DNA from 3 places in the Saccharospirillum sp. ABV4_185 genome. Region 1 is predicted to be linked to each of the others. Evidence: predicted binding sites of a transcription regulator. Region 1 holds the regulator's gene; each other region holds the start of a gene.
The links. Region 1 encodes sigma-54, which starts transcription at its own class of promoters, with help from an activator protein. Its sites were predicted from a motif close to TGGCACNNNNNTTGCTNT; they were not measured.
Positions count from the first base shown of each region.

Region 2: glnA (glutamate--ammonia ligase) is a predicted target of sigma-54. The motif match lies at 1,920-1,937, and genes of this name have one in related genera.
Region 3: flgJ (flagellar assembly peptidoglycan hydrolase FlgJ) is a predicted target of sigma-54. The motif match lies at 3,472-3,489, and genes of this name have one in related genera.

Region 1 is NZ_JBSWUW010000001.1:2,333,334-2,337,748, forward strand. It holds gene hpf (ribosome hibernation-promoting factor, HPF/YfiA family) at 1-124, opposite strand, end outside; gene ACXAE6_RS10935 (RNA polymerase factor sigma-54) at 272-1,816, opposite strand; gene lptB (LPS export ABC transporter ATP-binding protein) at 1,878-2,603, opposite strand; gene lptA (lipopolysaccharide transport periplasmic protein LptA) at 2,604-3,143, opposite strand; gene lptC (LPS export ABC transporter periplasmic protein LptC) at 3,130-3,696, opposite strand; gene ACXAE6_RS10955 (KpsF/GutQ family sugar-phosphate isomerase) at 3,696-4,415, opposite strand, start outside.
Region 2 is NZ_JBSWUW010000001.1:245,038-249,452, forward strand. It holds gene ACXAE6_RS01120 (allantoate amidohydrolase) at 1-167, shown strand, start outside; gene thiI (tRNA uracil 4-sulfurtransferase ThiI) at 248-1,702, opposite strand; gene glnA (glutamate--ammonia ligase) at 2,115-3,521, shown strand; gene ACXAE6_RS01135 (FG-GAP repeat protein) at 3,788-4,415, shown strand, end outside.
Region 3 is NZ_JBSWUW010000001.1:2,868,138-2,872,552, reverse strand. It holds gene flgK (flagellar hook-associated protein FlgK) at 1-2,341, opposite strand, end outside; gene flgJ (flagellar assembly peptidoglycan hydrolase FlgJ) at 2,351-3,376, opposite strand; gene ACXAE6_RS13640 (flagellar basal body P-ring protein FlgI) at 3,514-4,415, opposite strand, start outside.

The DNA.
Region 1 (4,415 bases):
TGAGCGTCACCTGGACGTTGCCAATCTGATCGTAGTGTCGCTCCAGTTTTTCCAGCTTGGAGGCAACATAGTCGTGCAGAGCTTCAGTAACTTCGACGTGTTGACCGCTGATGTTGACTTGCATAGTCCGCTCCTCATGCAGTGACAATGATTCAGGCCATGATGTCGGCCGGCTTCCTTGAGTGCTATCCCTGATTTCAGTCTAGCTCCTGATTCAATCTTTGCGGTGAGAGGCTGCTACTTCAAGCCTGCAGTCGTTCGAAAATCTGATCTAAATCAAACTCTTACGTTCATTTGACGGAGGTATGTGCATGGCCTCCCGGTACTTGGCAATGGTGCGTCGGGCGACCTTGATGCCCTGGTCGCCAAGCAGGGTGGCAATCTTGGAGTCACTCAGCGGTTTGCGCGGGTTTTCCGCCGCGACCAGTTTGCGAATGATGGCGCGAATGGCGGTGCTCGAACATTCGCCACCGCCTTCGGTGCTGACATGGCTGGAGAAGAAATACTTCAGCTCAAAAATACCGCGCGGTGTGTGCATGTATTTTTGCGTGGTGACGCGTGAGATAGTCGATTCGTGCATGTCGACCGCCTGCGCCACATCATGCAGCACCAACGGCTTCATCGCCTCTTCACCGTGTTCGAGAAAACCGCGCTGATGTTCAACGATATTAGTCGCCACTTTTAGCAGCGTTTCGTTACGGCTTTGCAGACTTTTTATGAACCAGCGTGCTTCCTGAAGATGATCTTTAAGGTAGGTGTTGTCGCTGGAATTATCGGCGCGTTTTACCATCGAAGCGTAGGATGCATTGACGCGCAGTTTGGGCGCGATGTCCGGATTTAACTCAACCAGCCAGCGATTGTTTTTGATGTCTTTGCGCACCATGACATCGGGCACCACATATTCGTCTTTGCCGCTTTCAATCTGGTTGCCCGGTCGCGGGTTCAGGCTTTGAATCAGCAGAATAACGTCGCGCAGGTCGTTTTCTTTTAGTCGCGTTTTGCGCATCAGTTGGGCGTAGTCGCGTGCGCCAAGCAGGTCCAAATGATCTTTGACGATCTTAAGCGCTTCCTGTCGGCTGGGGGTTTCTTCGGGCAATTGGTTTAATTGAATGCTGAGACAGTCGGACAGATCGCGGGCGCAAACGCCGGCGGGGTCGAAATGCTGAACGCGGCGCAGTACCGCTTCCACTTCGTCCATTTCCAAGGGGTCGTCTTCACTGGACAATTCTTTGTCCAGGCCTTCAAAAATTTCATCGAGGCTGGACTGCAAATAACCTTCGGCATCGACGCTTTCAATAATGGCTTCGGCGATCAGTCGATCGCGATCGGTCATGGTGGTCAGATTGAGCTGCCAGTTCAGATGATCCCAAAGCGAGTCGGTGGTGCCGTAGACGTTTTCGAAATTGAAATCGTCATCGCCGGAGGGCAAACCATGGCTGGTTGGCGTGTGGGTGTAGATGTCGTCCCAGGACGAATCAACCGCCAGATCATCCGGAATGTGTTCCTGAATTTCCATTTCCTGGCGATTGTCGGAATTGTCGATCAGAGTTTCGGCTTTGGCCCTGTCGCCATTGAGAGCATCACCATTCAGTGAATCGCCATTATGTGATTCGCTGGTGTTGGCATGGCCATGTTCGCCATCGCTGCTGTTGCCGCCGTCGTCTTCGCGAACTTCCAGCATGGGATTGGTTTCCAACGCCTCCTGAATCTCCTGTTGTAAGTCCAGGGTCGACAGTTGCAGGAGACGAATGGCTTGCTGCAGTTGCGGCGTCATCGTCAACTGCTGACTCATTTTAAGTTGTAAGGAGGTCTTCATAGAGGTGTTAATACGCCTTTGGGCCTGTTAATTACAACGAGTCCTGACGGGGATATTGCCGTCATAGCCGGAACTGGTCGCCTAAATATACCTCACGCACGGTGGCGTTGTTGAGTACATCCTCAGCTGTTCCTTCAGCGATGATATGTCCGTTGCCAACGATATAGGCTTTTTCACAGATATCGAGCGTTTCACGGACGTTGTGATCGGTGATCAATACGGCAATGCCGCGATCGCGCAAATGATGAATGATGCCTTTGATGTCGCCTACGGAAATCGGGTCGACACCGGCAAAGGGTTCGTCCAGCAACACCACCGCCGGCTCCATGGCCAGGGCACGGGCGATCTCTACGCGGCGTCGCTCACCACCGGACAGCGCCATACCCAGGCTGTCGCGGATGTGGTTGATGTTGAACTCATCGAGCAGCGATTCCAACCGATCATGGCGTTCGCTGCGCGACAATTCTTTGCGCGTCTGGAGCACGCCGAGAATATTGTCGGCGACACTCAGCTTGCGAAAGATCGACGCTTCCTGAGGCAAATAACCGATACCGTGACGAGCCCGGGCGTGCATGGGCAGTTTGGTGACAGCGGTATCGCCGACGTAGACCTCGCCATTGTCGGCAGGAATCAGCCCAACAATCATATAGAAGCAGGTGGTTTTCCCTGCGCCATTGGGGCCAAGCAGACCGACGATCTGGCCAGGCTCCACGCTGAGGCTGACATCGCGTACCACCGGGCGTTTGCGGTAACTTTTGGCCAGGTGTTTAGCGTGCAATAAACTCATTCAGTCCACCGCTCCTGGCTGGATGATCCAGGTTGCCTGAGGCGCTTCAGGATTTTCTGTCTGGCTGCGTACCGAGCGCACACTGAGCGTTTCTTCAACCAGATTGTATTGGATGTATTCAGCGGTGATTTGGCTGTCATTCTGCTCCAGGCGCCCGCCGCCTTCGGTGATGATGATGTCCTGCTGCGGCCGGTATTCGATACGCTGACCTTCGACATGGATCAACGGCTCGCCAACATCCGGCTGTTCCTGGTAGCGCGCCGGTTCGCCACGCGCTTCGAGAAATTCAATCACACCGGTGGCCGGGTCGCGGGTGACATCAAGGGTATCGGCCCAGACTTCCAGGCTGCCCTGCTTGAGGTGAACGTTGCCCTGAAAATGCGCTTCGCCACTGCCGCTGCGAAAAGCGCCCTGGTCGGCCTGAATGGTCATCGGCTGATCGCGATCTCCGGGCAGTGCCAAAGCGGCGCTGCTGCACAGGCACAGTGCGGCGGCGGTCAAGGCCTTGTGCCAGCGCCGCTTGGAATCAGTCGACCTCATAATGAATGGCTACCTCGGATTGCAAAGTAAGGACGGGATCATCCGTCGTTAGATCGGCGTTGAATCCCACGCCTGTGGCCACCTGCGGGCCCTGGGTGAGTCTAACAGGCTCAGGTGTGCTGACGAAGTCGCCATTTTCGGTCACCTGCAGCCAGTCGGTTGCCAGTTCCCAGCGAGCCAGGTCGCTCAGCTCATGCACTCTGACGGCATTTTCGAAGATAACGTCGCCATTACTGAACAGCGTGGCGGCCTGGGAGCGGATGGTCCAGTCGGGACCGTTGTCGCGAATCAGCCGCACGGTGGGGACCGTCACCTGACTGTTGCCGCTGTCCTGGTAATAGGCAAAGGAGCTGGCCACGGTGTAAAGGCTCGGCTGGCCACTGGTGTCATAGCGGGTCTGCTGGAAGGTGCGGATAAACAGATCCGGTGGGTCTTCCGGCAGTTGTAATTCAGTATTGAAGCTCGGCGGTGCTTCGGCCGGGTGCCACCAGATAATAGCGGCCAGCACCAGGAGCGCGGTTGCGATGGGCAGAACCGTACGCAATCGAGGCATCAGGCCACACCTGCACGCAAAATATCGTGCATATGAACGATGCCGACCGGTCGGTCTGCATCAACGACAACCAGAGCGGTAATCTTGCGCGATTCCATTTCAAACAGCGCTTCGGCTGCCAGGTGTTCGGACGAGATGGTTTTGGCGCCAGCATGCATCACGTCGGCGATCGGCGTTTTATGCAAGTCGATGCCAGCATCCAGGGTGCGGCGCAAATCGCCATCGGTATAGACGCCGAGCAGTTGGCCGTTGTCGTCGACAATCGTGGTCAGACCGAGACCTTTACGGGTCATTTCCAGCAGCGCATCGCGCAGTGGCGTGGTGGGTGCGACGGCCGGAAAGGCGTCGCCGCGGTGCATGATGTCGCCGACTTTCAACAAGAGTTTGCGTCCCAGGCTGCCCCCGGGATGAGAGAAGGCGAAGTCGTCGGCGGTAAAGCCGCGCGCCTCGAGCAGCGCAATGGCCAGGGCATCACCCATGACCATGGTTGCTGTGGTCGACGACGTCGGCGCCAGATTGAGCGGACAAGCTTCCTGCTCGACGCCACAATAAATGTGGGCGTCGGCAGAGCGACCCAACGTGCTGTTGGGGTTGCCGGTCATGCCGATCAGCCGGGCGCCGAGGCGTTTGATCAGTGGAATCAGAGTGATGACTTCGTTCGACTCGCCAGAGTTGGACAGGGCAATGACCACATCGTCACCGGTGATCATGCCCATGTC
Region 2 (4,415 bases), 2.1 Mb from region 1:
ACGATGCGATGGCCATGGCGTCTATCTGCCCGGTCGGCATGTTGTTCGTGCGTTGCGAAGGCGGCATCAGCCACCATCCGGATGAATCGATCACCGCCGAAGATGCCGAAGTGGCCGGGCAGGTGTTGAAAGATTGGCTGCTCGCGCTGGCAAATCGCCAGGGCTAGATGGTCATCCCGGAACGGCGCCAGCCGTATCCGGGATCTCCAGCGGGAAACCCAAAGGGGTCCCTCGCCGCTGAATTCGACTAACCGCGATACACCCCGACATTCGCAAAGCCAGCGTCCTGCAAATGCAACGCATGCAGCTTGCTCATTACGCCTTTATCGCAATACAGCAGGTATTGCTTAGCGCCATCGAGCTCGGCAAAACGACGGTTGAGGCTGTAAAACGGAATCTGCACCACTTCGCGATCAGCCAATTCCAACGGCTCGGCCTCGGCTTCGCTGGGGTGACGCACATCGATCACCACGGCATCGGCCGCGCTCAAACTGGGCAGGCTTTGGTTCAGCGATTCCTGATCGGTCCAGGTCAACTGATCAACATTCTCGATACGCCGCTCGGCGATCGCCGCTTCCAGCACCGCCATATCAAAAGCCGATTCGGCTTCAAGCAAAGCCGGTCGTTTGCAGGCTGCGTTCGGTTTGCGTGAAATCACGCCGCAGTATTCCGGCATGCGCTCAGCAAAGGACGCAGTTCCCAAAGCGCGTGCCTGGTCGATGATGGTCGGCTTGTCGGTGACGATCAGCGGACGAATCACCAAACGGTCGGTGACTTCGTCGATCAGGTTCAGGTTCGGCATGGTCTGGCTCGATACCTGCGACAGGCATTCGCCGGTCACCAGCGCCGGAATATTCTGCTCTTCGGCGATGCGCTCGGCCGCGCGCATCATCATGCGCTTGAGCACCACGCCCATATAGCGGTCTTCGACCTGAGTCAGAATTTCCTCGACCACGCCCTCAAACGGCGCCGAAATAAAGTGCGTCTTGTGTGAGGCACCGTACTTCTTCCACAGGTAATAGGTGACTTCCTTAACGCCATTTTCGTGCGCCGCACCACCGAGGTTGAAGAACAGAAAATGGTTTTTCACACCACGGCGCAGCATCTGGAAGGCCGCCACCGTCGAGTCGAAACCACCACTGACCAGGGTCAGCACCGATTCCTGAGTGCCCAGCGGATAACCGCCCAGACCCGGCCGCTTGTTCTCAACCACATAAAAACGGTTGTGTTTGATTTCCAGGCGGATTTCCAGATCCGGGTTCTTTAAGCGCACGCCGGCCGCCGCGCTTTGCTGATTCAAGCCTCCACCGACATAACGCTCAACGTCGATGGAGGTGAAATCGTGCTCGCCGATGCGTTTACAGCGTACACAAAAGGTTTTACCCGCCAGCGCTTCACCCCAAACCTCGAGTGTCGCCGCCACCATGGCATCGAAATCAGTCAGTGGAAATTCCTGTACCGCCTGAACCTGGCTGATGCCCGGCACACATTCCAGCGCCTGGGCGACGGCTTCGTTGACCACCTCGGCGGTGTCATCCGGAGTGCGCACTGAGATGGCGTCCCAGCTGTTGACCACCTTCACGCCAGCGCAGATAGGGCGCAGTACATTGCGCAGATTTTGCGCCAGACTCTTGGTCATCAGCTGACGAACCGGCTTGGTTTTAATGGTGATCTCAGGAAAGAGTTTGACAATAAACTTCATGGGTCTGACCAGACGGGTGGAGTCGGTAATTTGAAGGGCGCGGAGTATAGCCGGACGGCGCTTAATTTTCATCCGCAGTGCGGACTTTCAACTTCGCACCAAAATAGCGCACCATTGCTGAGCATTGCCATTAAAGACGCACCATATTAGTGCCTCGCTATTGTACAAAACCGGCATAAAAGCCCATGATAACGCCAATCTAACGGCCATTGACGCGTGGCATAAGAATTGCTGAAACGGACGACACTGTTCACACTATTGGTGCTTAGGCACCGGTTAGACAACAACCTTTGGTGGATCAGGTGCGCAAAACGGTAACCGTGCACCTTAAAGGTGCCGCCCCCGACCGGCGAAACCGAAACCGCACATTAAGCTCACCGGCCAAGATGGCCGTTCAACCTGGAGATACACAATGTCAGCGAAAACTCTGAAGCTGCTCAAAGATATCGACGCCAAGTGGGTCGACCTGCGCTTTACCGATACCAAGGGTAAAGAGCAGCACGTTTCTATCCCGGCCAGCGAAGTTGACGAAAACTTCTTCACCGACGGCAAAATGTTCGACGGTTCTTCCATCGCTGGTTGGAAAGGCATTAACGAATCCGACATGATTCTGATGCCGGACGACGAAGCCTCCTTCGCCGATCCGTTCTTCGAAGACGCCACTGTCGTGGTTCGCTGCAACATCGTTGAACCTTCAACCGGCGAAGGCTACAACCGTGACCCGCGTTCTGTTGCTCAGCGTGCTGAGGAATACCTGAAATCTACCGGCCTGGGCGACACCGCCATGTTCGGTCCGGAACCTGAATTCTTCATCTTCGACGACGTTAAGTGGGGCGCCGATATCTCTGGTGCGTTCTACAAAGTCAGCTCTGAAGAAGCCGCCTGGTCTTCTGAAAAAGTCTTCGAAGACGGCAACATGGGTCACCGCCCGGGCATCAAAGGCGGTTACTTCCCGGTTCCTCCGGTCGACAGCCTGCACGACATCCGCGCCGCCATGTGCGAAGCCATGGAAGAAATGGGCCTGGAAATTGAAGTACACCACCACGAAGTGGGCACCGCTGGTCAGTGTGAAATTGGCGTTGGCGCCAACTCTCTGACCAAGAAAGCCGACGAAGTGCAAATCCTCAAGTACGCGGTTCACAACGTTGCTCACGGCTACGGCAAAACCGCTACCTTCATGCCTAAGCCGCTGGTTGGCGATAACGGCAGCGGTATGCACGTGCACATGTCTTTCTCCAAAGACGGGGTTAACCAGTTCGCGGGTGATGACTACGCTGGCCTGTCTGAAACGGCTCTGTACTACATCGGCGGTATCATCAAGCACGCTCGCGCTCTGAACGCCTTTGCCAACGCTTCGACCAACTCTTATAAGCGTCTGGTTCCTGGCTTCGAAGCGCCGGTCATGCTGGCTTACTCAGCCCGTAACCGTTCTGCTTCTATCCGTGTGCCTTGGGTTTCCTCTCCGAAAGGTAAGCGTATCGAAGTGCGTTTCGGCGACCCGACCGCTAACCCTTACCTGATGTTCTCCGCCTACCTGATGGCTGGCCTGGACGGCATCAAGAACAAGATTCACCCGGGCGACTCGGCCGATAAAGACCTGTACGACCTGCCGCCGGAAGAAAAAGACAAGTACCCGACTGTCTGCTCCAGCCTGGAACAAGCGTTGAACGCCCTGAGCGCCGACCGCGAATTCCTGAAAGCGGGCGGTGTATTCGACGACGACATGATCGACGCTTACATCGAACTGAAGATGGAAGAAGTCACTCGCATCCAGATGACGACTCATCCGGTCGAATTCGACATGTACTATTCCGTCTAAGGGCAGTCGGTCTAAACCCACTGTTAAAAAAGTTTAAAAAAGAGAGTCAAAACAAAGCCGGCCTTGCGCCGGCTTTTTTGTGTGCTTGACGCTGCCATCCAGCCAGGAAAAGCGAAAATTTCCAAATATTCCCACGAATTTGCCGATTTTTCTCATATTACAACGTCGCTTACCACGATAAATCAAACGGCCGTCCTTTAAGCTGTTCGAGCTGGAAAAGCGAGGCATCGACTCGCCGCCTATATTCTCTCACAAGGACAGGGAAGATGATGACACACCACCCAAACTCCAAGCTTCACCGCGGTTTATTAATCGCCACTCTGGTTACCGCTGCTGCACTTGCAGGCTGTGACGAAACCACCTCAAAACCCAAACCTCCCGCCCCGGAACGGCCAAGCAAAGCCGCCGAACTGAAACTGCAACCCGAAGGCATCAAAGCCTTTCATTTCAGTTGGCAAGCGGTCGACGGTGCCGACTATTACCAACTGAAAGAAAATCGCGGTGCCGACCATATGGATTACGACAGCCTGGCCGGTGCCGAAAAAATTCTCGCCAGCGACGCCGACAGTGACGGCATTGTGCATTTCACCGAAACCGATGTGCCACTCTATGCGCGCAACAACCACACCTATTTGCTCAGCACCTGTTATCACCTGGGCAACGACAAGGACCATTGTGTCGATGGCGAAACACTGCCGGTCAAGAACAACCTGAATAATCTGGTCGATGCCATTGGTTATGTGAAGGCGAGTAATACAGCCGCTCGTGACCAATTCGGCTGGTCCGTCAGCCTGAACAAAGACGGCACGGTGATGGCGGTTGGGGCATACGGTGAAGACGACAATCCGGACGCAGGACAGGGAAACAACAATTTAAATAATTCAGGAGCCGTCT
Region 3 (4,415 bases), 530 kb from region 1:
AGCGATAAGGGCCGCCTTCGCTGAAATCGAAACCGGTCAGGTTGTTCAACAGGCCGCGTGTTTCACCTTCAACGGCTTCCACTGGCCAGTTTTCACCGGTGCTGATTTCGAAGGTATCGCCCGGATCAATGGCATCGTTCGGCGGCGGCGTACCCAGCGGAGGTGGACCGACAATGGCAGGATCGGGTTTATCGCCGCGCATCTCGATAAAGATGTCGTTACCCTTGGCATCGGTGATGGTCAGCGTTTCGCCATCACTGCTGGCACGCACACCGGCAGCCACCAGGTCATAGTGCGAATTGATGCGATCGGCCAGAAAATCCGGTGTCATGTCTTCGGGAATTTCTTCCGGGAAACCATCCATAAAGATGCTCTGGTTAGGACCCAGATCATCCAGGGTTATTTCATAGCCATTGACCCAAACCTCGAACGGATTGGGTGGATCATAGGGCGTACCGGAGTTGGTGAAATTACTCAGTTTCACCTCGGTATAGGCCCGTGCCTGGACACCATCAACCTTGTTCAGTTCCTGGGCAATCTCGGCGGCAGTCGCGCCACTGGCGGTGGTAACGACTGGGTCCTGCGTCACCTTACCGGTAACCGGATCGGTTCGACTGAAGGTAAAACGTTCCGAATTAATGCCGTTGTAAGGCGTGGTCGAAGACGGACCGTCCGGGGTGATATAAGGCAGCTCCGGCAAGCGGGGACGCCACGAACTGACCATGGTTTCACCCGGATCGGTCGGGAACAAATCGTTTTCCGCACCGGGGACATAACGGATATTTTCCATCGGCGGATCCAGCGGTTTGGGGTTACCCGGATCGCTGTTATCGAGAATGGAATAATGCGTTTCGCTATGGAAAACCACCACCAAAGGCGGGTTCAACTGACCTTCAATGGCGAAGGCTTTGCCGTCTTCACTGAGCATCTGGCCGTGGTCGATCAGACCGGTACCGAGGTTGCCCAAACTCTTGTCGGAGCGCATCGGATAAGCCAGTGCCAATTCCGATGACTGCGACAAGACAAAATCCATCTGAGCGGCGACATCGCGCAGCGGTTTGACGGTGAACTCGTCGCCAGCTTTAAAATTACCTTCTTCGAGCACGATGCGCAGACCATCGAAGCTGATTTCCGTTGGCAGGTTGCCACCATCGATGGTGCCGCCATCCACTTTGACGCCATCGTTTTTACGGAACACTTCATAGCTGTCGTCATCAGGACCGGTAAAGCGGATGGTGTAGTCGCTCGTGGTCAGGTCACCGACATCTTCGAAATACAGGCTGAACACCTGGTTGATCGGCGGCGTGTTCAGACCATCGCCCTGAACACGCGCCTGCTTGGCCAGTACCGGATCGTTCAAATCCTGGAACATATCGCCGCCGAAATCACCGTTCATATCGACGCCCTGATGATGCTTGGCATTAATTTCTTCGGTGAAGGCGACGGCAATACGACCCAGTTCATTCATGGTCGGGTTCAGGGCCTCTTCGCGAAACGCAAACATGCCACCGAGCTGGCCGCCTTTGATGGTATCGGTGACAAAGACATCGCGCAGATTGCTGACAAAACGAATGCCCGTCTGTTGCGGATCTTCGGCCGACGGCACGGCCATCAACCGGTGCGCCTGATTGCCCAGCACCAATGACTCGCCCTGACCAAAGGCAACATTGTACTGGCCGTTATCCTCAGTCACTTCGACGGGCAGGAACTCCGATAACTGCCGCACCAATTCATCGCGCTGGTCCATCAGATCGTTGGGCGGTTCCGATTCAATCCGCCCCTGAGCGAAAACAATGCGCTCATTCAAATTGGCGATGCCTTCGACCAGCGCATTAATTTCGTCGACAGCGGTGGCTATCTGCCCGTTCAGAGTTTCGTTCTGGTTGGTCAGATACCGATGCAGCGTTTTGAAGCGATCAACAACGCCTTCAGCCGTCCCCACCACGACGTCACGCGACGGCACATAACCGGGGTTGTCGGACGCACCCTGCAAGCTGGCGAAAAAGTTATCGAGCACCGATTGCAAACCAGTGCTTTGTGAAGCCAGCAATGAATCGATGCGTTCGATGTTGGATTTATAAGTCTGTTCACGCTGGAAACTGCTGGTGTCAATGCGCTGCTGTTCCACCATAAACTGGTCGGTAATACGGCGCACGGTGGAAATGCTGACGCCATTACCAATGTAACCGTAGCCACGGAACTGAGGGTTATTGGTGTGCAGTACCACGTCCTGGCGTGAGTAACCTTCCACACCGGCATTGGCAATGTTGTGACCGGTCACACTCAGCGCGGTTTGCTGAGCTTTTAGTCCGGTGATGGCGATATTAAGAATGCTGCCCATAGGCCACCATTACCCCAAAGGATGCCGAACTGCATGGTCCGCAGCGGCTAAACGCATCACTTCGCTGTCGGCGATGCGTAATATTTTATCGGCGTATTGCGGGTCGGTGGCGTAGCCGGCCGCCTGCAATGATCGGGTAAAAGCTTCAGCGTCATCGGCCTGGCTCAAGGCCTGCTGATAACGCGGATTGGATTGCAAAAAGTTGGCGTAATCATCAAAGGACTGGCTGGGATCTTCGTAGGCACGAAAAGCATCGCGCATCTGAATGGTACGACCGTCAAAGACTTCATGGGTCATGGTCTCAGCCGTGGCACCATCCCAGCGGGCATCGGCCTTGATACCGAAAAAATTATGGCTGTTCTTGCCCTGGCCGTCTTCAATCATGTAACGACCCCAGCCGGTTTCCAGCGCCGCCTGAGACAACAGAATACGCGGATCCACACCCAGCGATTCGGCCGCCGCCTGAGCATGCGGCAACAACGACTGAATAAATTCTTCGGGCGAGTCGAAGGCGCTTTGTTTGCCGGGCAAATTAACCGACAAGTCGGATGTTTCGAGGTTGTCATCGAGCACTTCGGCGGCATCGGGAACGACGGCATCCGAACGACTTTCAGTCGCGCCGGGCAGCACCGGCATTGGATCGGCCTGATTGGCTGGCAGGACCGGGCGACGGCTGTCTTCCAGGCTTTTAATATTGATGTTGCTGAAGTCTTGATCACGCTGTGGCAGCTGACGCGACAACTGATCGAAAAGCACATCCGCCAGACCATAACCGCCTTGTTGCGCCAGGTTCAGACTCAGTTGCTGATCATACATATCGCGGTAGAAGCGGCTTTCGTTACTGTTGAGCATGTCAGACGCCATGACGTCATTGGCTTCACGCATGCTCTTGAGCACCATGCCGATAAACATGGACTCAAATTGCTGCGCCACCACCCGCAACGCTTCCGGGTCATCCTTACGCGCCATCGACTTGACCTGATTCAGGCCGTTGAGGTCGTTGTAGTTAAAGGCTGCGTCGACTTGCGAAACCATCTTTGCCGCTCTCCGGTCAGAACTTGCCGCTTTTACCGCGGCAACGTCCGTCTGGCCTGCATTCCAGGCCGGTTTGTCTTAACTGTGATCTTTGTATTTCAAAGCTCGTGCCAATTCAGCAAACCGAGCGCTCGAGTTCAGATCACGATCAATTCGGCTTTCAGGGCACCGGCCGCTTTCAGCGCTTCAAGGATGGCCATCAAATCGCCCGGCGCTGCGCCGACTTCGTTGACCGCATCAACAATGTCGCTGAGGGTGACCGTCGGCCCGAACAGGAACATGCGGTTGTCGCCTTCATCGATTTCGATTTCGGTGTCAGGGACCACGGCGGTCTCGCCGGTTTCGCTGAACGCATTGGGCTGACTGACGTTCTGGGTGTTGTCGATGGTGACCGTCATATTGCCGTGAGTGATGGCAACAGGAGAGACCGTCACATGCTGACCCACCACGATGGTGCCGGTGCGGCTGTTGATGATGACGCGCGCGGCTTCTTCGCCAGGCTGCACATCGAGGTTTTCCAGCACGCTGATAAAGTTGACGCGCTGGTTGGGATCGCGCGGCGCGGTGACCCGAACCGAGGCAGCATCGACCGCATAGGCAGCGCCCGGGCCGAGCAGTTCGTTAATCACGCTCGACATCCGCTTGGCGGTAGTGAAATCCGGGCGATGCAGATTGAAAGTCATATAATCGCCTTGGGAAAAGGTATTGGCCACGCCGCGTTCGACGATGGCGCCATTGGGAATACGACCGGCGTTCTGGACATTGACGCTGATCGAGGAGCCATCTTCGCCTTCAGCACCAAAGCCACTGACCACCAGATTGCCCTGGGCCACGGCGTAGGTCTGGCCATCGGGGCCGCGCAACGGCGTCAGCAACAGACTGCCACCACGCAGACTGTCGGCATTACCGATGCTGGAGACGGTGACGTCAATTTCCTGACCCGGCTTGGAAAACGGCGGCAGGGTGGCGTGCACGCTGACTGCGGCGACGTTATTCAGGTTGGGGTTTTCGCCTTCGGGAATGGTGATACCAAACTGCT